Regions from separate parts of the Skermanella cutis genome, predicted to be linked through region 4. Evidence: predicted binding sites of a transcription regulator. Region 4 holds the regulator's gene; each other region holds the start of a gene.
The links. The regulator PhoB, encoded in region 4, activates phosphate uptake and scavenging genes when phosphate is short. The targets are predictions, from matches to a motif close to TNTCATAAAACTGTCA.
Positions count from the first base shown of each region.

Region 1: a site for PhoB is predicted at 2,125-2,140, ahead of IGS68_RS09310 (HesB/IscA family protein). Genes of this name have one in related genera too.
Region 2: a site for PhoB is predicted at 3,363-3,378, ahead of IGS68_RS21950 (CYTH and CHAD domain-containing protein). Genes of this name have one in related genera too.
Region 3: a site for PhoB is predicted at 1,553-1,568, ahead of ugpB (sn-glycerol-3-phosphate ABC transporter substrate-binding protein UgpB). Genes of this name have one in related genera too.

Region 1 covers NZ_CP067420.1:1,970,943-1,976,395, reverse strand. Annotated here, with positions in the region: gene nifS (cysteine desulfurase NifS) at 1-567, opposite strand, end outside; gene nifU (Fe-S cluster assembly protein NifU) at 573-1,523, opposite strand; gene IGS68_RS09310 (HesB/IscA family protein) at 1,593-1,991, opposite strand; gene IGS68_RS09305 (hypothetical protein) at 2,239-2,745, shown strand; gene IGS68_RS09300 (nitrogen fixation protein NifQ) at 2,840-3,460, opposite strand; gene fdxB (ferredoxin III, nif-specific) at 3,516-3,809, opposite strand; gene IGS68_RS09290 (CCE_0567 family metalloprotein) at 3,855-4,052, opposite strand; gene IGS68_RS09285 (NifX-associated nitrogen fixation protein) at 4,067-4,525, opposite strand; gene nifX (nitrogen fixation protein NifX) at 4,533-4,904, opposite strand; gene nifN (nitrogenase iron-molybdenum cofactor biosynthesis protein NifN) at 5,005-5,453, opposite strand, start outside.
Region 2 covers NZ_CP067420.1:4,691,102-4,696,554, forward strand. Annotated here, with positions in the region: gene IGS68_RS21935 (ABC transporter substrate-binding protein) at 1-748, shown strand, start outside; gene IGS68_RS21940 (phosphoglycerate kinase) at 776-1,969, opposite strand; gene IGS68_RS21945 (class I SAM-dependent methyltransferase) at 2,251-3,294, shown strand; gene IGS68_RS21950 (CYTH and CHAD domain-containing protein) at 3,494-5,077, shown strand; gene IGS68_RS21955 (ParA family protein) at 5,096-5,453, shown strand, end outside.
Region 3 covers NZ_CP067420.1:1,215,982-1,221,434, forward strand. Annotated here, with positions in the region: gene ugpA (sn-glycerol-3-phosphate ABC transporter permease UgpA) at 1-91, opposite strand, end outside; gene ugpB (sn-glycerol-3-phosphate ABC transporter substrate-binding protein UgpB) at 165-1,490, opposite strand; gene glpK (glycerol kinase GlpK) at 1,619-3,118, opposite strand; gene IGS68_RS05670 (CheR family methyltransferase) at 3,302-5,453, shown strand, end outside.
Region 4 covers NZ_CP067420.1:5,921,319-5,926,771, reverse strand. Annotated here, with positions in the region: gene IGS68_RS27705 (methyl-accepting chemotaxis protein) at 1-367, opposite strand, end outside; gene IGS68_RS27700 (ABC transporter substrate-binding protein) at 373-1,557, opposite strand; gene IGS68_RS27695 (GNAT family N-acetyltransferase) at 1,753-2,253, opposite strand; gene phoB (phosphate regulon transcriptional regulator PhoB) at 2,316-3,026, opposite strand; gene phoU (phosphate signaling complex protein PhoU) at 3,046-3,771, opposite strand; gene pstB (phosphate ABC transporter ATP-binding protein PstB) at 3,839-4,585, opposite strand; gene pstA (phosphate ABC transporter permease PstA) at 4,676-5,453, opposite strand, start outside.

The DNA of each region.
Region 1 (5,453 bases), 2.0 Mb from region 4:
CGCCAGGTCCATCGGCAGCTTGCCGACCGCCTGGACGGCGTCGGTGTGGAACAGGGCGCCGACCTTCTTCGCCATGCCGGCCAGCAGCTCGATCGGGAAGATCGTCCCCGTCTCGTTGTTGGCCCACATGATGGAGACGACGGCGACGTTCTCGGACAGGGCCGCCTCGTACCGCTCCAGGTCCAGGTTTCCCTTACCGTCCACCGGGATGCGGTGAATCCTGTAGCCTTCCTTGCTTTCGAGGAAGTCGCAGAGGCTGAGGATGGCGGGATGCTCGACCACGGAGGTCACGATCTCCCGGCGTTTCGGATAAGCCTTCAGCGCCGACAGGATGGCCGTGCTGTCGGACTCGGTCCCGCCGGAGGTGAACACGATCTCGGTGTCGAAGGCGGCGCCGATCAGCTTCTGCACCTCGCCGCGGGCCCATTCGATCTTGCCGCCGACCGCGGCGCCGTAGCCGTGCATCGACGACGGATTGCCGAAATGCTCCGTGAAGAACGGCATCATCTCGGCGACGACGGCCGGATCGACCCGGGTGGTGGCGTTGTTGTCCAGATAGATTCCCATACCGCTCACTCCGCCGCCATCATGGTGTGGGGGATGACACGGACCAGCTCGCCCAGCTTCTCGACGAGCTTGGTCTGGATGCCCTCGATCGTCACCGACGCCATCTGGCAGCCGGAGCAGGCGCCGCTGAGGCGCACATAGATGTTCTTGCCGTCGATATCGACCAGCTCGACATCGCCGCCGTCCTGCTTCAGGTAGGGGCGCATCTCCTCCAGGGCCGCGATCACGATCTGCATGCGCTGGACGTTGCTGAGCTTCTTCGCCGGGGCGGCCGGCCTGGCCGCCTCGGGCGCGGCGGGGGCCGCGGCGAGCGGGGCGATGTCGCCCAGGCCGACCAGGGCAGGCGCCGCGGGCGCCTTCGCCGCGACCGGCTCCAGCACCTTGCCCTGCTTGGCGAGCAGGCTCTCCAGCAGGTCCTCGATCTTCTCGTGGCAGGTCTTGCAGCTCGCGCCGGCCTTCGTGTAGTTGGTGACCTGCTCCAGCGTGGTCAGGGCGTTGACCTCGACCGCGCGCTCGATCATCGCGGCGTCGACGCCGAAGCACTTGCAGATCAGCTCGCCCTCCTCGTGGTCGTCGACCCACTCCTCGCCGCGGTAGTTGGCGATGGCGGCGCGCAGCGCCTCGGCGCCCATGACCGAGCAGTGCATCTTCTCCGGGGGCAGTCCCTCCAGATAGTCCGCGATGTCCTTGTTGGTGACCTGGAGCGCCTCCTCCACCGTCTTGCCGATGATCATCTCGGTCAGCGCCGAGGACGACGCGATGGCGGAGCCGCAGCCGAAGGTCTGGAACCGGGCATCCTGGATGACCTGGGTCTCGGGCTCGACCTTGAGCATCAGGCGGAGCGCGTCGCCGCAGGAAATGGAGCCGACTTCGCCGACGGCGTTCGCCTCTTCCAGGACACCGGCATTCTTCGGATTGAAGAAGTGCTCCTTGAGCTTGTCAGAGTAGTTCCACATTGGTCTGTTCTCCTGTGTCGGCCCGGTGCCTGACCGGCCTGGTATCCGAAAGGCGCAGCCGCGGCGGCGTCAATGATGATGGCCGTGGCCGCACGATCCGCCGGCCTCGCCATGGGCGCCGGCGGACTTGGAACTGCAAGAGGAGGAAGAGGTGGAGAAGGATGAGCCGCAGCCGCAGGTAGAGGTCGCGTTGGGGTTGTCGAACTTGAACCCCGCGCCGCCCACGCCCTCGACGTAATCGACGACGACGCCGTTCAGGTGGACCATGCTGCCGGCATCGATGAAGACCTTCACGTCGCCGTATTCCAGCACGGTATCGTCCTCGCCGGCGCCCGCTTCCAGGCCCATCTGGTATTTCAGCCCGGCGCAGCCGCCGTCCGCCACCTGGATGCGCAAGCCCTGCGCGGCGGCCGAAGCGGCCAGGACCCGCTGGAGAGTGCTTACCGCCGAATCCGTCAGCGTCACCATCGAACCTGTCTCCTTAGGACGAGATTTCTCAGGATCTTCCACACAGCAAGATCCGGGCCATTTGCAATATATTGATTTTACTCAGACTTTTATTTCGGCCCCTCTGAACCTTGGCGGCTTGCCGACAGAGGCCTGTCGCAAACCCGACAAGGCGGCGCCCTCGCCGGGTCTCGCGAGAAACAGTCTTATAACCATAAAAAATTTATGGTATTTACCGGGAGCCAACTTGCCGGCAGGAGATACCGCGATGCGCCAGTTCGAGTTCAGGATCCCCGACGGCAGGATGGCGTTCGGCGACGTCCCCGAACATATCGATGCCCGCCTTCAGGAGGCGGTGAAGGCGCGCTTGGCCGGCGACCTGGAGGCATCGGAAAGCCTGCTGTGGGAAGCGCACCTTCTAGGGCCGAAGGTCCTGCCGGTGTACTACGCCCTCTACAAGTTCTACTTCAACCAGCGCCGCCTGGATCAGGCGGAGCGCGTCGCCCTGATCGGACTGGACGCCGCGGCCCGCCTCGGCGGGTTCGATCCGGACTGGCGCCGCCTGTCCCCCGGCGCCGCCGATTGGGCTTCCGTGACCGGCGCCTCCCATTTCTATCTGTTCACCCTGAAGGCCCTCAGCTTCATCACCCTGCGCGGCGGCCGTACCGGAGAGTCGCTGGCCATGCTGGCGAAGCTCAGGGAGTTGGATCCGGCCGATACCGTCGGCTACGGCGTGATCGCGGCCTTGGCCGAGAGGGTCGCCGGCGGGGAGTAGACCAACCGCTTCCATGGTGCGTCGAAGGATGGGGTGAAACTCACGGCGAATGCCAACCCCCGCTGATCGAAGTTCCGGCGCACGACGGTCCGCGTCACTCCTCCGGACCGAAGCAGTGTTTGAAATCCGTGCAGACCCCGCAGCTCGGTGCCTTGCACAGGTTAAGCCCTTCGCGGTCGCAGAGCTGCTTGTAGAAGAATTTCTTCCACTTCATGTCGCCGGTGTTCTTCGCCGACAGCGGCCCGAAGTGACGGAGGAGCAGCCCGGAAAGATCCTTGCGGCTGGTCAGCCCGAGATCCTGCCACAAATGGTTCGAAAACAGGCAGGCCCGGGCCACCATCGCGGCCAGCCAGACCGCCTCTTCGGCAGGGGCGGTGACATGGTCGAGCAGCAGGGTTCGGAGATCATCGACCTCCTCCGCCAGTACCAGGTCGGCGACCGCCCTGCCCTGCCGCCGGCCGCGCCGGGCCGCGATGTACCCGGCGACCGGGGAGTCGAGGCCGGCAAGTCCCGGAAAATGCTTGGAGAGCAATCGGTCCAGTTCATCCGGCGCCAAGCCGATGGCGTCGTCCAGCGGATCGGCGCCGTCGGCGGCCCTGGCCGACAGGATGCAGGCGAAGACATGGCTGTCGGGATCGCCGGCATCGGCCGCCGCCTCCATCAGCGCGCCGTAAAGGACGGCGGCATCGGCAAGGGCGAACGGAGCAGGCGTCATGATGGTCATGTCCGACCCTTCACGGCACAAGGAATTGCGGAGCGGCCGGGCGGGATCAGGCCGCCAGGGCGGAGTGGGTGAAACAGCTCTTGCCGCAGACCTTGGAACAGGACTGGCAACCGATGCAGTTCTCCCCGTTGGCGATGCTCATGACCTTCTTCTCGGCTTCATCGTCCTGGGCGTCCACGATGTCGCCGTCCTCGGTGATGCCGATCATGTTCAAGACGCCCTGCGGGCAGACCTTGAAGCAGCGGCCGCAGCCGATGCAGGCCTTCTGGTTCAGGTCTTCCACGAACTTGGGAGTCCACGACCCGCCACCCTTCGTCTTTCCCTGGACAAATCCGCTCATCGTGAACTCTCCTCGCATTCTCTTGTCGTGTTATGGCCGTAGTGGTTAAGAGGTCAGGGCCTTCAGCTCCGCGCGCTTCTCCGTCAGCAGCTTGAAGGCGTCGTAGGTTTCCTGCGCCACGTCCAGGATCTTCTCCCAGCCGCCGGGAAGCTCTTCGGACAGGTCGTGCAGATCCATCTTCTTCGCGGTCGCCCGCGCGTTCAGCTTCTTGATCTCGTCCTTGAGGGCGTCGATGTCGCTCATGTCCAGGGTCTCCCTCAGAGTTCGGCCACGTCGCGGTGCTTCTCGATCAGCGCCACGGCCTCGTCCACCAGCTTGGCGCCGTCCTGCGCGACCGCCTCGACCGAGGGAAAGCCGAAGCGATGGACATCGCGGATATGCTTGCTCAGCACCACCAGCCGACCGGTCAGAAGGACCATGCGGCCGAACCCCTCGTGGCTCATCTTCATGATCGGCGTCGCCATCAGGCGGGTCCGCTTCTCGATGGTCAGGCCGATCGCCTTGTAGAACTGCTCGACCCGGGTGATGGTGTCGGGATCGGGGTCGCCGATGATCGGAATCAGCCGGCGCTCTTCCTTGGTCAGGATGAAGGGCCGCAGCAGAACGTCGTCACTCTTGCCTTCCCAGGCGCCATAGGTGTCCTCGGCGCGGATCAGCGAAACCAGGGTCTTCAGGAACTCCTGGTCGACCACCGGGGCTTCGATCGTTTCGGACATGCTCTTCTCACTCCTCGTCGAAATTGCGGGCGACTTCCGCGCCCTTGCTCAGTGCCTTGCGCAGCCAGGGCGGCGGCGACCCGTTCAGGGTGACAACCAGCTTCTCGCATAGGTCTATGATGGCCTCGGGCTGCTCGACCTTGACCGGGTGGATCTTCTTCGCGACGATCCGGGCCGCCGCGGAGGCCCCGATGGCGGCCAGGTAGACGATGGCGCAGTCCTCGATGGCGGCGATCTTGGGGACCAGCTTGTCCTCGTTGCCGTCCTCGAACATCTGGCCGTTGAACTGGACCGCCTCCAGCAGGCGATAGCCCGTGGAGTCTATCTCGTAGATCGCGATGTTCTTGGCCCACCCGAAATGGGCGTCCACTCGGGTCATATCCTGGGTACAGAATGCAACCTTCATCATTCCCTCTCGCTTGGCCGGAGCACCCGAACCGTCCGGCGGGGCCGCCGTTCCGGGCGTGGTGGAGACGAGCCTAAGCCGCCGCGTGCGGACCGGCATGGTGGTCCTCCATCCCTCTGGGAGTGGACCCGGCATCGTGGGCGGCGTGCGCGTGGTCGTTGGCAAGGAAGATGTTGCCCAGCTCGAACAGCAGCTCGCGGGTGCCGCGATAGCCCACGGTGACCCGGTGCCCGGCGCCCAGGCGGTCGAAGGTCGGAAAGCCCGCGCGCACCAGCGGCGTTCCCAGCCGCTCTACGGACTGCCGGGCGTGGCTGTTGGAAATCACCAGGTCGGCGCCGCGGGACAGCGTCTCGAAATCCTCGTGGTCGCCGACCAGCAGCGACCATGCCTTGATCCTCTCCAATGCCGGCGACTGGGTCGGGGCCACCGCGGCGGTGACTTCGCAGCCCATGTCCCGCAGGAAGCCGCAATAGGCGTAGAGAAGGTCCGGCTCCAGGGCCACCGCCACCCGCTTGCGGGTGA
Region 2 (5,453 bases), 1.2 Mb from region 4:
GCCCTGGGGCATGGCCCAATTCGTCTTCGTCCATGAGTCCGAAGAGGTCGCCGATCCGCCGCGCAGCGCCGCCGCCCTGCTCGACTGGACGGAGCGGAACCCCGGCCGCTTCACCTATCCGAGCCCGCCGGACTTCATCGGCAGCACCTTCCTGAAGCAGATGCTGGTGGAGGTGACCCCCGACCCGGCGCGGCTCCAGCGGCCGGCCGACGACGGCGATTTCGACCGGGTGACCGAGCCGCTCTGGTCGTTCCTGGACCGGCTGCACCCCAACCTGGCGCGGGGCGGCCGGACCTTCCCGGCGACCGGCCCGGCGCTGAAGCAGATGCTGGCCGACGGCGAGGTCGCCATGGCCTTGAGCTTCCATCCCGGCGAGGCGTCCCGCGACATCGCCGGCGGCCTGCTGCCGCCCTCGGTCCGGACCTTCGTGCTGGAGCGCGGGACGATCGGCAACACCCATTTCGTGGCGATCCCCTACAACGCGAACGCGCCGGAGGCCGCCATGGTGGTCGCCGATTTCCTGCTGTCGCCGGAAGCCCAGATCCGCAAGCAGGATCCCGCCGTGTGGGGCGACTTCACGGTGCTGGACCCGGACCGGCTGGATCCGGAGGACCGCCGGCGATTCGACGCCCTGCCCCGGGGCGTGGCGACCCTGTCGGACGGGGAGCTGGGCACGCCGCAACTCGAACCGCACCCCTCGTGGATGGTGCGGATCGAGCGGCAATGGACGAAGCGGTACGGGAGCTGACGCTCCCGGACTCCGACCTTCCCGGCCTCAGCCCTTGAGCGCCGCGACGCCCGGCAGGTCCTTGCCTTCCAGCCATTCCAGGAAGGCGCCGCCGGCGGCCGAGACATAGGTGAAGGCATCCTCGACGCCGGCCGCGGCCAGGGCAGCCACGGTGTCGCCGCCGCCGGCCACGCTCAGCACCCGCCCGGCCTTGGTCAGCGCCGCGACGCTGCCGGCCACGGCATTGGTCCCGGCGTCGAACGGACGGGTCTCGAACGCGCCCAGGGGGCCGTTCCAGACCACCGTGCGGCAGCCCTGCAGCTTCAGGGTCACGTACTCGACCGTGGCCGGGCCGACGTCCAGGATCATGGAATCGGCGGGCACCTGGTCGATCGCCACCACCTGGCTCTCGGCGCCGGCCTTGAACTCCTTCGCGACGATGGCGTCGCGCGGCAGCAGGATCTCGCACCCGGCCTGCTCGGCGATCGCCATGATCTCGCGCGCCTGCTCGGCCATGTCCTTCTCGCACAGGGAGGCGCCGACCGCGGTGCCGCGGGCATAGAGGAAGGTGTTGGCCATGCCGCCGCCCAGCGCCAGCAGGTTGACCCGGCGCACCAGGTTGCCCAGCAGGTCCAGCTTGGTGGAGATCTTGGCGCCGCCGACCACGGCGGCGACCGGACGCTCGGGGTTCTCCAGCGCCAGGGACAGGGCCTTCAGCTCGGCCTCCATCAGGCGGCCTGCGGCATTGGGCAGCAGGCGGGCCAGCGCCTCGGTCGAGGCGTGGGCGCGGTGGGCCGCGGAGAAGGCGTCGTTGACGTAGATGTCGCCCAGCTCGGCGAGCTGCTTCGCGAAGCCGGGATCGTTCTTCTCCTCCTCCGGATGGAAGCGGAGGTTCTCCATCACGATGATCGACCCGCCATGGAGCTTGGCGAGGGCCTCCTTGGCCTGCGGCCCGACGCAGTCCGGCGCGAAGGCGACCTTCTGGCCGACCGCCTTGGACACCGCGTCGACCACGGGCTGCAGCGAGTATTTCGGGTCGGGGCCGCCCTTGGGCCGGCCGAAGTGGGAGAGCACGACCACCTTGGCGCCGGCCTTCGACAGCTCCGTCAGGGTCGGAGCCAGCCGGTCGATGCGCGTCGTGTCCGACACCGCGCCGTCCTTCATCGGGACGTTCAGGTCGGCCCGGACCAGGACGGTCTTGCCATCGAACTGGTAGTCATCAAGGGTTTTGAAGCCGCTCATCGGTTCCGTCCCATTCCTCATGGATAGTGCGCGCCCAGTGGATCGCCAAAGGTGTCGCAGGATGACTTCGTGGCATTTTCATGATGCCTGTCGCCGCGGGGGGAACCAACCACAACCGGCCCGGCAAATCAATCTCCCGCGGCCGCAAGGGGCGGCGACTATGTCAGGCTACCCGTATCGAAATGGGCGCCGCCCCGGCCCGTCCGCTCCCCGCTTGACTTGGCGTCCCGGAAACCCAGCATAGCTTTCCTATGATCGCCAATGGTGACGGAGCTTCGACCATGATCGGACCGGCAGGACGCGCGGCCTACGCCCTCAGCCAGACCGCCCGCATCTCGTGGTTCTTCGGGCAGTATCTCCTCGCGGCCAGGCTGAACGGTCGGGTCGTGCCCAGGGACCGGCTGCCCAGGGATCTGAAGACGCCGGACAGGGCGGCCATCCTGGCCGACATCAGGGAGCTGATGCGCCGCGACTTCGCCAACATCGACGCCGGCTACTACCGCATGCCCCACGACATGGTGGAGCCGCCGCGCAAGGTGCTGCGCGACGCGGTGCGCTTCTTCCAGGACCTGCCGGAGGTGCGGCGCCGGCGGCGCGACCGGATCGCCACCGAGGTGTTCGAGGAGCGGCGGGCGGAAGGGTCGAAGCTGCCGCGCTACTATCTTCAGAACTTCCATTACCAGACCGACGGCTACCTCAGCGACCACTCGGCCGAACTGTACGATCATCAGGTGGAGGTGCTGTTCGGCGGCGCGGCGGACGCGATGCGCCGGCAGGCGCTGGTGCCCCTCCGCCTCCACTTCCGCGAGCGCAGGGTTTCCGAGTGCAGGCTCCTGGACGTGGCCTGCGGCACGGGCCGCTTCCTGACCTTCGTGAAGGACAACTACCCCAGGCTGGACGTCACCGCGCTGGACCTGAGCCCGAACTACCTGCGCCAGGCCCGGCGGCTGCTCAGCCCCTGGTCGCGCACCCGGTTCGTCCAGGCCGCGGCCGAGGGCATACCGGCCCCGGACGAAAGCTTCGACGCGGTCACCTGCATCTACCTGTTCCACGAACTGCCCCGCAAGGTGCGGGCCGCCGCCGCGGCCGAGATGGCCCGGGTGCTGAAGCGGGACGGCATCCTGGTCTTCGTCGAGACCCTTCAGAAAGGCGACCGGCCCGACTATGACGGCCTGCTGGACCTGTTCCCGCTGGCCTTCTACGAACCCTACTACGACGACTATGTCCGCCAGGACATCGGCTCCCTGTTCTCGGAAGCCGGTCTCGAAATCGTCGAAACGACTCTGGCGTTCATGTCCAAGGTGGTGGTATTGCGCAAACGGTGAAAGCGGCGGCGGCGGACCGGCGACACCAGCATTCCGCCATCGTCGTCTGGACGGCGGAAGCGGTTTTATTACCGTTTTATGACAGTAATATTACATATTGTTTGTATATGGCCTGTCTCCTATAAAGTTTGCCAATGTTTTCAGTTTCATGACAAATCTCGGGGGCTGACATTGGCCCCGGGTTGAGAGACACGAAAGAATGGCAAGCCAGGAGATCGAGCTGAAGCTGCGGGTCGAGCCGCAGCATCTGCCCCGCTTCCGCAATTCCCCGGCACTGGCCGGATCGGCGGGCCGTCCGGCCGCCAAGAACCTCGAGAGCGTCTACTACGACACCGAGGACCTGCGCCTGCGCGGCCGCGACGTGACGCTGCGGGTACGCAAGCAGGGACGCAGCTTCGTCCAGACCATCAAGGCCGCCAACGAGCATGCCGGCGGCGTGTTCAGCCGGGGCGAATGGGAATGCGCGGTGCCGACCGCGGAACCCGACCTCGCCGCCGTGACGGACGAGGAGCCGTTGCGCCTGCTCGGCCCGATCACCCAGGCCGACCTGCGGCCGGTCTTCGCCAGCCACGTCAAGCGGCAGGTCCGGATGCTGAACGGCGCCGCGGGCCGCGGCCCCGAGACCGTGATCGAGGTCGCCATCGACCAGGGCGAGATCCGGACGTCCGGCGGGGAGGTCATGCCCCTGGCGGAGCTGGAGCTTGAGCTGAAGGGCGGCGACCCCCAGGCCCTGTTCGACCTGGCGCTGGAGTTGTCGGCCGTGGCGCCGCTGCGGATCGAGACCCGCACCAAGGCGGAGCGCGGCTACGCCCTGGCCGCGGGCGAGGCCGAATCGGCGGTGAAGGCCCGGAAGCTGCTGCTGACCCCGGACCATACCGCCGAGCAGGCGCTGGCCTCGATCATGCGCAACTGCCTGAGCCACGTGGTGCTGAACGAGGCGTCGGCGCTCAAGGGCGCCGACCCCGAGGGCGTCCACCAGATGCGGGTGGCGCTGCGGCGCCTGCGCTCCGCCCTGGGGCTGTTCCGCAGCCTGGTGCCGGCGGACCAGTACGGCTGGCTGGCCGCCGAGGTGAAGTGGCTGGCCGGCGAGCTCGGCAACGCGCGGGACTGGGACGTCTTCCTGGCCGACCTGCTGGCCCCGGTCGAAGGCGCGCTGGACGAGGAATCCGCCCGGGGCGGCCCCCTGACCGCGCTGCGGGAAGCCGCCCTGGCGAGCCGGGAGCGGGCCTATGAACGCGCGCGGGCGGCCATCCTGTCGACCCGCTACACCACCCTGCTGCTCAAGCTGGGAAGCTGGCTGGAGGCGCGCTCCTGGCGCCAGCAGCCGCTGTCGGAGGAGGCGGCCCGGCTGTTCGCCCCGGTCACCGACCTCGCCGACGGGCTGCTCGCCAAGCGGCACAAGCAGGCGCGCCGGCGCGGCGCCGGCTTCGCCCACCTGCGCGCCGAGCAGCGGCACGAGCTGCGCATCTCCCTGAAGAAGCTGCGCTACGCCGCGGAGTTCTTCCGGTCGCTCTACGGCGACAAGGCCACGGCGAAGTATCTTCGCCGGCTGGCAGCCCTGCAGGACGACCTGGGCCACCTGAACGACGTCGCCACCGCGGAGGCCCTGATGGGGCGGCTGGCGGCCGATCAGGTCGGCGGCCCCGGCCTGTGGCGCATCGGCGGCGGCATGGTGATCGGCTGGCACGCCCGCGGCGTCGCGCAGATCGAGCCGAGGCTGGTCCAGGACTGGGAGAATTTCGCCGCGGCGAAGCCTTTCTGGTCGAAGGCTTCCAACGGCTAGGGTAGGATCGCCGCCACCATGCTCACAGTCCTCGTCGCCAACATAAAGGGCGGTTGCGGCAAGACCACGATCGCAACCCATCTGGCGGCCGCCTTCGCGACGGCCGGCCAGAACACCCTGCTGGCGGACGTGGACCGTCAGAAATCCAGCCTGGGCTGGGTGGACCGCCGTCCGGCCGACGCGGCCCCCCTGACCGGGCTGGACTGGAGCAAGGACCTGGCCACGCCGCCCAAGGGCTCCGGACGGCTGGTGATCGACGCGCCGGCCGCGCTCAAGACCAGGCAGATCGAGGAACTGGTCAAGCTGGCCGACGTGATCGTGCTGCCGGTGCTGCCCAGCGCCTTCGACGAGCAGGCGACCCGGCGCTTCCTGGACA
Region 3 (5,453 bases), 1.2 Mb from region 4:
GCCAGAAGAAGAACACCAGCGTGATGGCGATCTGGGGTGCCAGCAGCAGGTACGGCAGCAGCCGGTTGGGAAAGACGACGCGTCTTGACATGAAGGTCCGTGAAAAGAGAGCGCGCCCTCCCCCGTGGCGGGGAGAGGGCGCTTTCGGAGAAGCTGGTTTCGGCTTACTGGTAAGCCTTGGCCGCTTCCTTGATCGCCTCGTTGGAGCGCCGGACGGCGTTGTCCAGCGCGGTCTTGGCATCCTGCCTGCCGTTCAGGAGGGCCTCGATCTCCTCGTTCTGGATATCGCGGACCTGCGGCATGTTGACGAGGCGGATGCCCTTGGAGTTCTCGGTCGGCTCCTTGCCCATCATCTGCTGGATCGGGATCTCGCGGCCGGGATTCTTCTCGTAGAAGCCTTCCTTCTTGGTCGCCTCATAGGCGGCCATGGTGGCCGGGAGGTAGCCCGAGACCTGATGCAGGCGGGACTGGACTTCCGTCTTCGACAGGTAGGTGAAGAACTGGGCGACGCCCTTGTAGTCGGCGGCCGGCTTGCCGGCGAAGACCCACAGGGACGCGCCGCCGGGCACGGTGTTCTGCGGGGCTCCCGCCGCTTCCGGATAATAGGGCAGGTTGCCGGTGCCGAAATCCAGGCCGGCCTTGACCATGTCGCCGATGCCGCCCGACGACTCCGGAAGCATGGCGCATTCGCCGTTCAGGAACTTGGCCTTGGCCTCCGAGGTGCGGCCGCCGTACTGGAAGGTGCCGTCCTTCTGAAGCTCCGCCAGGGTCGAGAAGTGCCGGATGTTGAGCGGGCCGTTGATCTTCAGTTCCGGCGTCAGGCTGGTCAGGCCGTTCTGGTCGGTGGCGTAGGGCAGGTTGTTCCAGGCGCTGAAATTCTCCAGGTGGATCCAGGTCGGCCAGGTCGTGGTCATGCCGCAGGACTGTCCCGACGCCTTGATCTTCTTGGCCGCCTCGAACACTTCCGGCCAGGTCTTGGGCGGCGTCTCGGGATCGAGGCCGGCTTTCCGGAAGCTCGCCTTGTTGTAGTACAGGATCGGGGACGAGCTGTTGAACGGGAAGGACAGCATGGTGCCGTCGGCGGCGCTGTAATAGGAGACGATGCCCGCCAGGTACTTCGACTTGTCGAAGCTCTCGCCGCCTTCCTTCATGACGTCCGCGACCGGCTTGATCGCGCTGCGCGCACCCATCATGACGCCGGTGCCGACGTCGAACACCTGGATGATGTGGGGAGGCTGCCGCGCGCGGAAGGCGGCGATGCCGGCGTTCAGGGTTTCCGGATAGGTTCCCTTGTAGACCGGGACGACCTTGTACTCGCTCTGGCTGGCATTGAATTCCTTCGCGAGGTTCTCGACCGTCTCGTTGTTGGCGCCCGACATGGCATGCCACCACTGGATCTCGGTCTGGGCCTGTGCGGGGGCCGTGGTGGCGGCTGCCATGGCAAACAGGGCGAACGCCGAAACGGCGATCGTCGCGTGGATGCGCTGCATTTGTCTCGTCTCCCAATTTTTACGATGGGCCAAATGGTTAGCCCCTCGCCATGTCTCCGCCGTGACGGTTCGATTAAGCTTCGATGACCATCCGCCGGTTGATGCGCATTCTAATCTTCTTTTCCGGGTTATGCCAGATCGCTGCGCACGCGGCGCACCGCCCGCCGCCATCCGTCGTACAGGCGCGTGCGGTCGGCGGACGACATGCCGGGCTCGAACAGCTTTTCCCGCTGCCAGGCGGCGGCGACGCTGTCGAGGGAGGCGTACACCCCCGTACGAAGCCCCGCGAGATAGGCGGCTCCAAGCGCCGTCGTCTCGGTCACGATCGGGCGCTCGACCGGAAGTTCCAGGATGTCGGCCAGGAACTGCATCAGCCAGTCGTTCCGCACCATGCCGCCGTCCACGCGGAGCGCGCTGGGCCGGGTGCCGCCGTCGGCCGCCATGCAGTCCATCAGGTCGCGGGTCTGGTAGCAGACCGCCTCCAGCGCCGCCCGGACGATATGGCTGATCCCGGTGTCCCGCGTCAGCCCGATCAGGGCGCCGCGGGCGTCGGGATCCCAGTAGGGCGCTCCCAGCCCGGTGAAGGCCGGCACCATGTAGACGCCCTGGGTATCGGGCAGGTCGTTGGCGTGCCGCTCCGACGCGGCGGCGTCCGCGATCACCCTGATGCCGTCGCGCAGCCACTGGACCGCGGCCCCGGCCACGAAGATCGAGCCCTCCACCGCGTAGGCGGGCTTGCCCTCCAGCCGGTAGGCCGTCGTGGTCAGCAGCCGGTTGGTCGAGCGCACCGGCTTGTCGCCCACGTTCAGCAAGGCGAAGCAGCCGGTGCCGTAGGTGCTCTTGATCATGCCCGGCTCGAAGCAGGCCTGCCCGACGGTGGCCGCCTGCTGGTCGCCGGCCATCCCGGTGATCGGCACGGGAGCCCCGATGAAATCGGCCTCCGCCACGCCGAAATCGGCGCTGTTGTCGAGCACCCGCGGCAGCAGCGCCCGCGGAATGCCGAACAGGCGGAGCAGCTCGTCGTCCCAGTCCTGGGCATGGATGTCGAACAGCAGGGTGCGCGACGCGTTGCTGGCATCGGTCGCGTGGACGGCGCCGCCGGTCAGGCGGAACAGAAGGAAGCTGTCGATGGTGCCGAAGCACAGTTCCCCCCGCTCCGCGCGCGCGCGGGCACCGGGCACGTGGTCGAGCAGCCAGCCCAGCTTGGTCGCCGAGAAATAGGGGTCGATCAGCAGGCCGGTGCGCTCCGCCACCAGGGCCTCGGCGCCGTCGGCGTGGAGCTTGCGGCAGGCCTCCGCCGTGCGGCGGTCCTGCCAGACGATCGCGTTGTGCAGGCCTTCGCCGGTCGCCCGGTCCCACAGGGCGGTCGTCTCGCGCTGGTTCGTGATCCCGATCGCGGAGATGCCGGCAGCGGTCAGGCCCGCCTCCTCCAGCGCCGCGCGGCAGACCACCGTCGTGTCGCGCCAGATGTCCTCCAGGTCGTGCTCGACCCAGCCATCGTGGGGATAGAACTGGCGAAGTTCGCGCTGCGCGGTGGCGACCGGCAGTCCCGTGCTGTCGAACACGATCGCCCTGGTCGAAGTCGTGCCCTGGTCGATGGCGAGCACATGCACCGCCTTCTGCGCCATTATAGTCCCCCCTCGACTGTTGTTATTGGTGGCCGCTTCGCCACCTTCGCCGAAGTCGACTGTGGATGACCGCGCTCCGAAGTGTCAATGGCGCGCAAACGCCGGCCGGTGCCGCGGATGCAGGCCGATTTGGGCATTGGAATCCCTTGCGCTAGTATCCGCGCCCCTGCCAACGCCGAGGCCATGATGGTTGACGACAAGCCCTCGAACCCTGAACTGGAAGACCTGATCCATCACCTGCAGGAGATGCGCCAGGTCGATTTCCGCGGATACAAGCGGACCAGTCTTCAAAGGCGCATCCAGCAGCGGATGGCCGAGGTCGAGTGTCCGGACTATGCGACCTATCGCGCGCTGATCGATAGCGACCCCAAGGAGGTCGCAAACCTCCTCAGCACCGTGCTGATCAACGTGACGTCCTTCTTCCGCGATCCGGAGTCCTGGAGGGTGCTGCAGGAGGAAGTCGTCCCCCGGATCATCGAGCACAGGAAGGACAAGACCCCGATCCGCATCTGGAGCGTCGGCTGCGCCTCCGGGCAGGAGCCCTATTCGGCGGCCATGCTGTTCGCCGAAGCCCTGGGAGTCGAGAATTTCTGCCGGTCCGTGAAGATCTATGCCAACGACCTGGACGAGGACGCGCTGCGGACGGCGCGGCTCGCCACCTACAACCCGCGCGATGTCGAGGGCGTGCCGCCGGCCCTGCTCGACAAGTATTTCGATCGCATCGGCAATCACTATGTCTTCCATCGCGAGTTGCGGAAATGCGTGATCTTCGGGCGCCACAACATCGTGCACGATGCGCCGATTTCCCGCGTGGACCTGCTGATCTGCCGCAACCTGCTGATCTATCTGGATACCAGGACCCAGGCCGCCGTTCTGCCCAGGCTGCATTACGCGCTGAACACCGGCGCGTTCCTGTTCCTCGGCAAGGCCGAAACCCAGCTCGCCCGGTCGAAGCTGTTCGAATCGGTCAACCTGAAGAGCCGGATCTTCAAGAAGGTCGGCCAGGAATGGCAGCGCAGCCTCGGCGGAAGCCTGACCGTCACGACGGAGGACAACCCGGTCCGCCGGGGCCATCAGAACCGTCTGCTGGAAGCGATCGTGGACGCCAGCGCCACGGCCTATGTGGCGGTCAGCCCGCAAGGCCGTGTCATGCTCGCCAACACCACCGCCCGGCGCCTGCTGGACATCGGGCCGGGCGACATCGACAAGCCCTTCCAGGACCTGATCATCTCCTATCGCCCGACCGAGCTGCGCAGCCGCATCGAGGAGGTGCAGACGACGAGCCGTCCCTTGCGGCTGGAGAACCAGAACTATCATCGCCCTCCGGCCGATCCGATCTGGCTGACGATCGACATTTCGCCCGTCCATGGCGAGGACGGGCAGTTCATGGCGACCCTGCTCGGGTTCAACGATTCCACGCGATCCCACATGCTCCAGCGGGAACTGGAAATGACCCAGGAAACGCTGGAGACCACGGTCGAGGAGCTGCAGTCGGCCAACGAGGAGCTCGAGACCACCAACGAGGAGCTTCAGTCCACCAACGAGGAGCTCGAGACCACCAACGAGGAGCTTCAATCCACCAACGAGGAGCTTGAGACCACCAACGAGGAACTGCGCTCGACCAACGAGGAGCTGGAGACCACCAACGAGGAGATGCGCCGCCAGTCGGAGGAGACGGCCGAGTACCGCCTCTATGCCGAGGCGGTCCTGCGCAGCATGGACAACGGGATCATCGTCCTCGATCGCGACCTGCGGGTGAAGTCCTGGAACCGCTGGAACGAGAACACCTGGGGCCTGCGGAGCGAGGAGGTCATCGGCCAGCGCCTCGGCGGCCTGGACATCGGGCTGCCCCTGTTCAAGCTGAACGCGGAGATGCAGCGGGTCATGGACCTGCAGGGGGCGGCAGAGTCGATCGAGTTCAAGGCGATCGACCGGCGCGGCCGCACCCTGGACTGCCGTTTCCGGATATTGCCGCTGATGTATGGCTCCAATGATCTTCGCGGTCTCGTCCTGCTGATCGACGACATCACGGACTTGCGCCGCACGCAGGATTTCAACGCGTATCTCGGCCGTATCGTCGGCGAGTCGCTGAACGAGGTCTATATCCTGTCGCCCGACACCCTCCGCTTCCAGCTGGTGAACAAAGGCGCCGAGCGGAAGCTGGGCTATCCGCTGGACCAGCTCAGGCAGATGGCCCTGACGGAGCTGATGCCCGAGGTTTCCGGCGAGAGGCTGCGCGATCTCCTGGCGCCGCTGATCTCCAAGGAAAGGGAGGAGGTGGTGTTCGATACCGTGATCCAGGCACGGCACCGCGGCCCCTATCCGGCCGAAGTCT
Region 4 (5,453 bases):
CGCCCAGCGACTCGATGGCGTCGAGGGCCGAGCGAAGCTCGCGGAACTCCTCCTCGATCGCGGCGACGGCCCGGTTCCGGGCCTGGGCATCGTGCGCCGACCGAAGTTCGGACGCCATGCCGGTCAGCCGGAGCGATCCGGCCTCCAGATCCCCCGAAGCCTTCAGGGCCAGCACGCCCCGGTCGGTGATCGAGGTCAGGCTGTCCTCGATCCGGCCGAACGACAGGTTGGCGACCAGGCCCGCGGCGAGGGTCAGCCCGGCGGTGGCGGCGAAGGCGGCGTAGAGGCGGGTACCGACGCTCCGGATCCCGGCTCCGGCGCTCCCCGTCCGGCCCGCGGGATCCCGGGACAGCGAAGAAATGGCCATGGTTCTCAGCTCTTCGCGGGAGGGGTGAGCTTGTCGACGGCCTTGAAGCTGCCGTCGGGCTGGATGACGGTCATGAACACCTTGTCCGAACCCTGGTTGTCGCCCGGCCCGTAGGCCAGCGGCAGTCCGCCCAGGTCGAACGCGCCCTTGTCCCGGATGGCGTCGAGCAGGGCGGCGCGGGTCGGTTCGCCCTCGATCGCCTTCAGCGCCTCGACCATCAGGCGGCCGACGGCGTAGCCCTCCAGCGAGACGAAGCCGGGCTTGGCGTCGGGAGCCGCGGCGGCGAGGGCGGCGCGGTAGGACGCCACCATCGGGATGTCCGAGTCGGTCGGCACCGGAACCACCTGGCTGACCACGACGCCGGCCCCCTCGGCACCCAGCTCGCGCGCCAGCGCGTCCGAGCCGACGAAGGAGATGTTGACGAAGGTCGTCTCCATCTTGAGCTTGCGCGCCAGCCGGATGAACTCGGCGCTGGGAGCGTAGGCGCCGACCATGACGACCGCGTCGGGCGCCGCCTTGCGGATGTCGAGCAGGGCCGACTTGACCGCCGTGGTGTTGCGGGCGTAGGTGCCGCGCGCCGCCAGTTCCATGCCGCGCTTCGCCATGGCCTTCTCGACGCCGGCCAGCCCGGCCTGGCCGAAGCTGTCGTCCTGGTAGAAGATCGCGATCCTGGCGGCCCCCAGGTCCTCGGTCAGGTGCCTGACCCAGGCTTCCGCCTCCTCGTCGTAGGAGGCCCGGACATTGACGACGGTGGAGAGCTTCGGGTCGCGCAGGAACGACGCCCCGGTGAAGGGTCCGACGAAGGGAACGCCGGCGGCCTCGGCCAGCGGTTGGGCCGCCTTGGAGGTCGGCGTGCCGACGGGTCCGACCAGGGCGAAGACTCCGTCCCCCTCGATCAGCCGGCGGGTCGCCGCGACGCTGCGCTCCGGCTCGTAGCCGTCGTCGGCGGTGACCAGCTCGATCCGCCGGCCCTTGACGCCGCCGGCGGCGTTCGCCTCGGCGAAGGCGGCCAGCAGCCCCTCGCGCATCCCGGTGCCCAGCGCCTTGGCCGGGCCGTCGAACGGCGCCGCCTGGCCGAGCACGATCCGGTCGGGGAAGACCCCGGGATCGGCGGCATCGGCCCCGACGGGATACAGCGCCAGCGTCAGGGCGAACGCACTCAAGAGCTTCATCGCGCGAACTGCGGTCAAGTCGGCCTCCGGGTCCTTAGTTTCCAACCGATAGGGTTACCTCGCACCGCAATGAACGCACAATCCCGGATTTTACGTAATTCCGAGATTTAGGTTAGACCGATTTGTTTATAAGATAGGCAGGGCTATCCGTAAGGCGTATATAGCCGGGTGGGAAACAGGGCGCGGATCGGCGGCGCGCCCGCGCAGGGTTCCTCACCGGCCAGGGGCATCGCCGGCTGGGGATCGCCGGCCGCGCCACTCTTCCCGGGTGATTTCCCAGATCCCGGCGGGAAAGCGGCCGGAAACGAAATCCCTGTCATGGATTCCGACCAGCCGCATGCCGTCGCGCTCCGACAGACGGCGGGAGCCGAGGTTCGCCTCGGCCTTCTGGACCCGCAACACGGACCGGCCGAGGGTTTCGAACCAGAAATGCATGACGGCGGCGCTCGCCTCCGTCATCAGGCCACGCCCCTGCCAGGCGGGGTCGAGCCAGAGGCCGCGGTTGTCGTCGGGCTTGTCCATCAGGCCGATGACGCCGACCAGCCGGTCCGGCCCCGCCCGGGGCCTGATCGACCAGTGCCATTCCGTTCCCCGCTCCATGGCGGGAAGCGCCGCGTCCCGGATATAGGACAGGGCGCCATCGGCCGGATAGGGCCACGGGACATGGTCGGCGAGAAACCGCACGATCTCCCACCGGGGGAAGAGGTCCTGCACCGCGCCGGCGTCGGAAAGCTCCAGCGGGCGAAGGACGAGGCGCGGTGTCTCCAGGACCCGGATCAGGCGCCGCCGCCCTTCACGTCGAGCGCATAGCCCGCCGAACGGACCGTGCGGATCAGGTCGTTGTCGTTCTCCTCGTTCAGCGCCTTGCGCAGCCGGCGGATATGCACGTCGACGGTGCGCGGCTCCACATAGACGTCGTGGCCCCAGACCAGGTCGAGCAGCTGCTCGCGCGAGAAGACCCGGCCGGGATGCTGCATGAAATGGCGCAGCAGGCGGAACTCGGTCGGTCCCAGGTGGATGTCGCGGCCCTGGCGGCGGACCCGGTGGGCCGCGAGGTCCATCACCACGTCGTTGAACCGCAGCAGCTCCTCCGCCAGGCCGGGGCTGGCGCGGCGGAGCACGGCGCGCATCCGGGCGACCAGCTCGGTCGGCGAAAAGGGCTTGGCGATATAGTCGTCGGCCCCGGAATTGAGGCCGCGGACCTTGTCCGCCTCCTCTCCGCGGGCGGTCAGCATGATGATCGGGATGTCGCGGGTCTTGGGGTTGCGCCGCATCTGGCGGCATACCTCGAGGCCGGACATCAGCGGCAGCATCCAGTCCAGCAGGACGATGTTGGGCGTCTGCTCGGCGGCGAGCAGCAGGGCCTCCTCGCCGTCGCCCGCGGAGAGGGTGCGGAAGCTTTCCTTCTCCAGATTGTACTTGAGGAGCGTTACGAGGTCCGCCTCGTCCTCGACGATGAGGACGAGGGGTTTCAGCGCCGAATTCATGGGATGCCTTGTTCCAATGCTAGCCCTGCGTTTCCGGCTCGGGGGTGACGACAGCATAGCTGCTTTCGTCGCCCTTGGGACGTTCCGTCGTCAGCGGATGGCCGATCACCAGGAAATGGATCGTCTCTGCGATGTTGGTGGCGTGGTCGCCGATCCGTTCCAGGTTCTTGGCGATGAACAGCAGGTGCGTGCAGGGGGTGATGTTGCGCGGGTCTTCCATCATGTAGGTCAGGACTTCGCGGAACAGGCTGGTATAGAGGTCGTCCAGCTCCTCGTCGCGGCGGCGGGCCGCCACCGCCTTCTCCACGTCGCGCTCGATGAAGGCGTCGAGCACGTCCTTCATGATCTCCTGGACCAGCCGGCCCATCCGGGGGATCGCCGCGGCCGGGCGGACCGGCGGCACCTGGGCCAGGGCGATCGACCGCTTGGCGATGTTGGCGGCGTAGTCGCCGATCCGCTCCAGGTCGGCGGCGATCTTGAGCGCCGACACGATCTCGCGCAGGTCCGACGCCATGGGCTGGCGCAGCGCCAGCAGGCGCAGCGTCTCCGCATCCACGTCCCGCTCGTAGCCGTCGACCCGGAGGTCGGACTGCATCACCTGGGCCGCGATGGTCGTGTCGCGGCGGACGACGGCCTGCACGGCCGCCTCCACCTGGGCCTCGGCGACGCCGCCCATCTGCGTGATCAGATTCGCCAGCCGCTGCAGTTCCTGCGCGAACGACTTGACGATGTGCTCGTTGCTCATGCGTCGCTTCCCTGAATTGCCCGATTATCCCGAATGCCGCTTCGCCGATCAAGCCGGCGCAACCGGCTCAGCCGTAGCGGCCGGTGATGTAGCCCTGGGTCCGCTCGTCGCGCGGATTGGTGAAGATCTCCTCGGTGTCCCCCACCTCGACCATGTCGCCCAGGTGGAAGAAGGCGGTGCGCTGGGACACGCGGGCCGCCTGCTGCATGTTGTGGGTGACGATCACGATGGTGTAGTTCTCCCGCAGCTCGTCGATCAGCTCCTCCACGTGGGCGGTCGCGATCGGGTCGAGCGCGGAGCACGGCTCGTCCATCAGGATCACCTCGGGGCTGACCGCGATGGCGCGGGCGATGCAGAGGCGCTGCTGCTGTCCGCCGGACAGGCCCGTGCCCGGCTCCTTCAGGCGGTCCTTCACCTCGTTCCACAATCCGGCGCGCTGCAGGCTCCTGGCGACGATCTCGTCCATCTCCTCCCGCCGGCTGGCGAGGCCGTGGATGCGCGGACCGTAGGAGACGTTGTCGTAGATCGACTTGGGGAACGGGTTGGGCTTCTGGAACACCATGCCGACCCGGGCGCGGAGCTGGACCGGGTCGATCTCGCGGTCGTAGATGTCCTGGCCGTCCAGCGTGATCAGCCCCTCGATCCGGGCGATGCCGATCGTGTCGTTCATGCGGTTGAGGCAGCGCAGGAACGTGGACTTGCCGCAGCCCGACGGGCCGATCAGCGCGGTGACCTGCCGTTCCGGGATCGCCAGGTCGATGCCCTTCAGCGCCTGCTTGGCGCCGTAGTACACCTTGACCTGCTTGGCATCCATCTTGTTCGCCGCGCCGGCCAGGATGCCGGCGGCGGAGCGGGCGTCCGCGCCGGCGACGGCGCTGGTTCCGATCTGGGTTTGGGCGGTCATTTACCAACGCCTTTCAAATTGCTTGCGCAGGACGACGGCGATCGCGTTCATCGCGATCAGGAAGGCCAGGAGGACCATGATCGCGGCGGAGGTACGCTCCACGAAGCCGCGTTCCGGGCTGTCGGCCCACATGAAGATCTGCACCGGCAGCACCGTCGCGGCGTCGCCGAAGCCCGAGGGGGTGTCCACGATGAAGGCGATCATGCCGATCATCAGCAGCGGCGCCGTCTCGCCCAGGGCCTGCGCCATGCCGATGATGATGCCGGTGAGCATGCCCGGCATCGCGAGGGGAAGCACGTGGTGGGTCACCACCTGGAGCGGCGAGGCGCCGACGCCGAGCGCCGCCTCCCGGATCGAGGGGGGGACCGCCTTCAGCGCGGCGCGGCCCGAGATGATGATGGTCGGCAGCGTCATCAGGGCCAGCACGATGCCGCCGACCACCGGGGCCGACCTGGGCATGTCGAGGGCGTTGAGGAACACCGCCAGGCCGAGCAGGCCGAACACGATCGACGGGACGGCCGCCAGGTTGTTGATGTTGACCTCGATCAGGTCGGTCAGCTTGTTCTTGGGCGCGAACTCCTCCAGGTAGACCGCGGCCGAGATGCCGATCGGGATCGCCAGGCCGAGCGTCACCAGGAGGGTCAGGAACGATCCGATGATGCCGGCCTTCAGGCCCGCCAGTTCAGGGTCCCGGCTGTCGCCGTTGAGGAAGAGGCGCCAGTTGAAGCCGTTGACGATGCTGCCGTTGGAGACCAGCCTGTCGATCCAGGCGATCTGC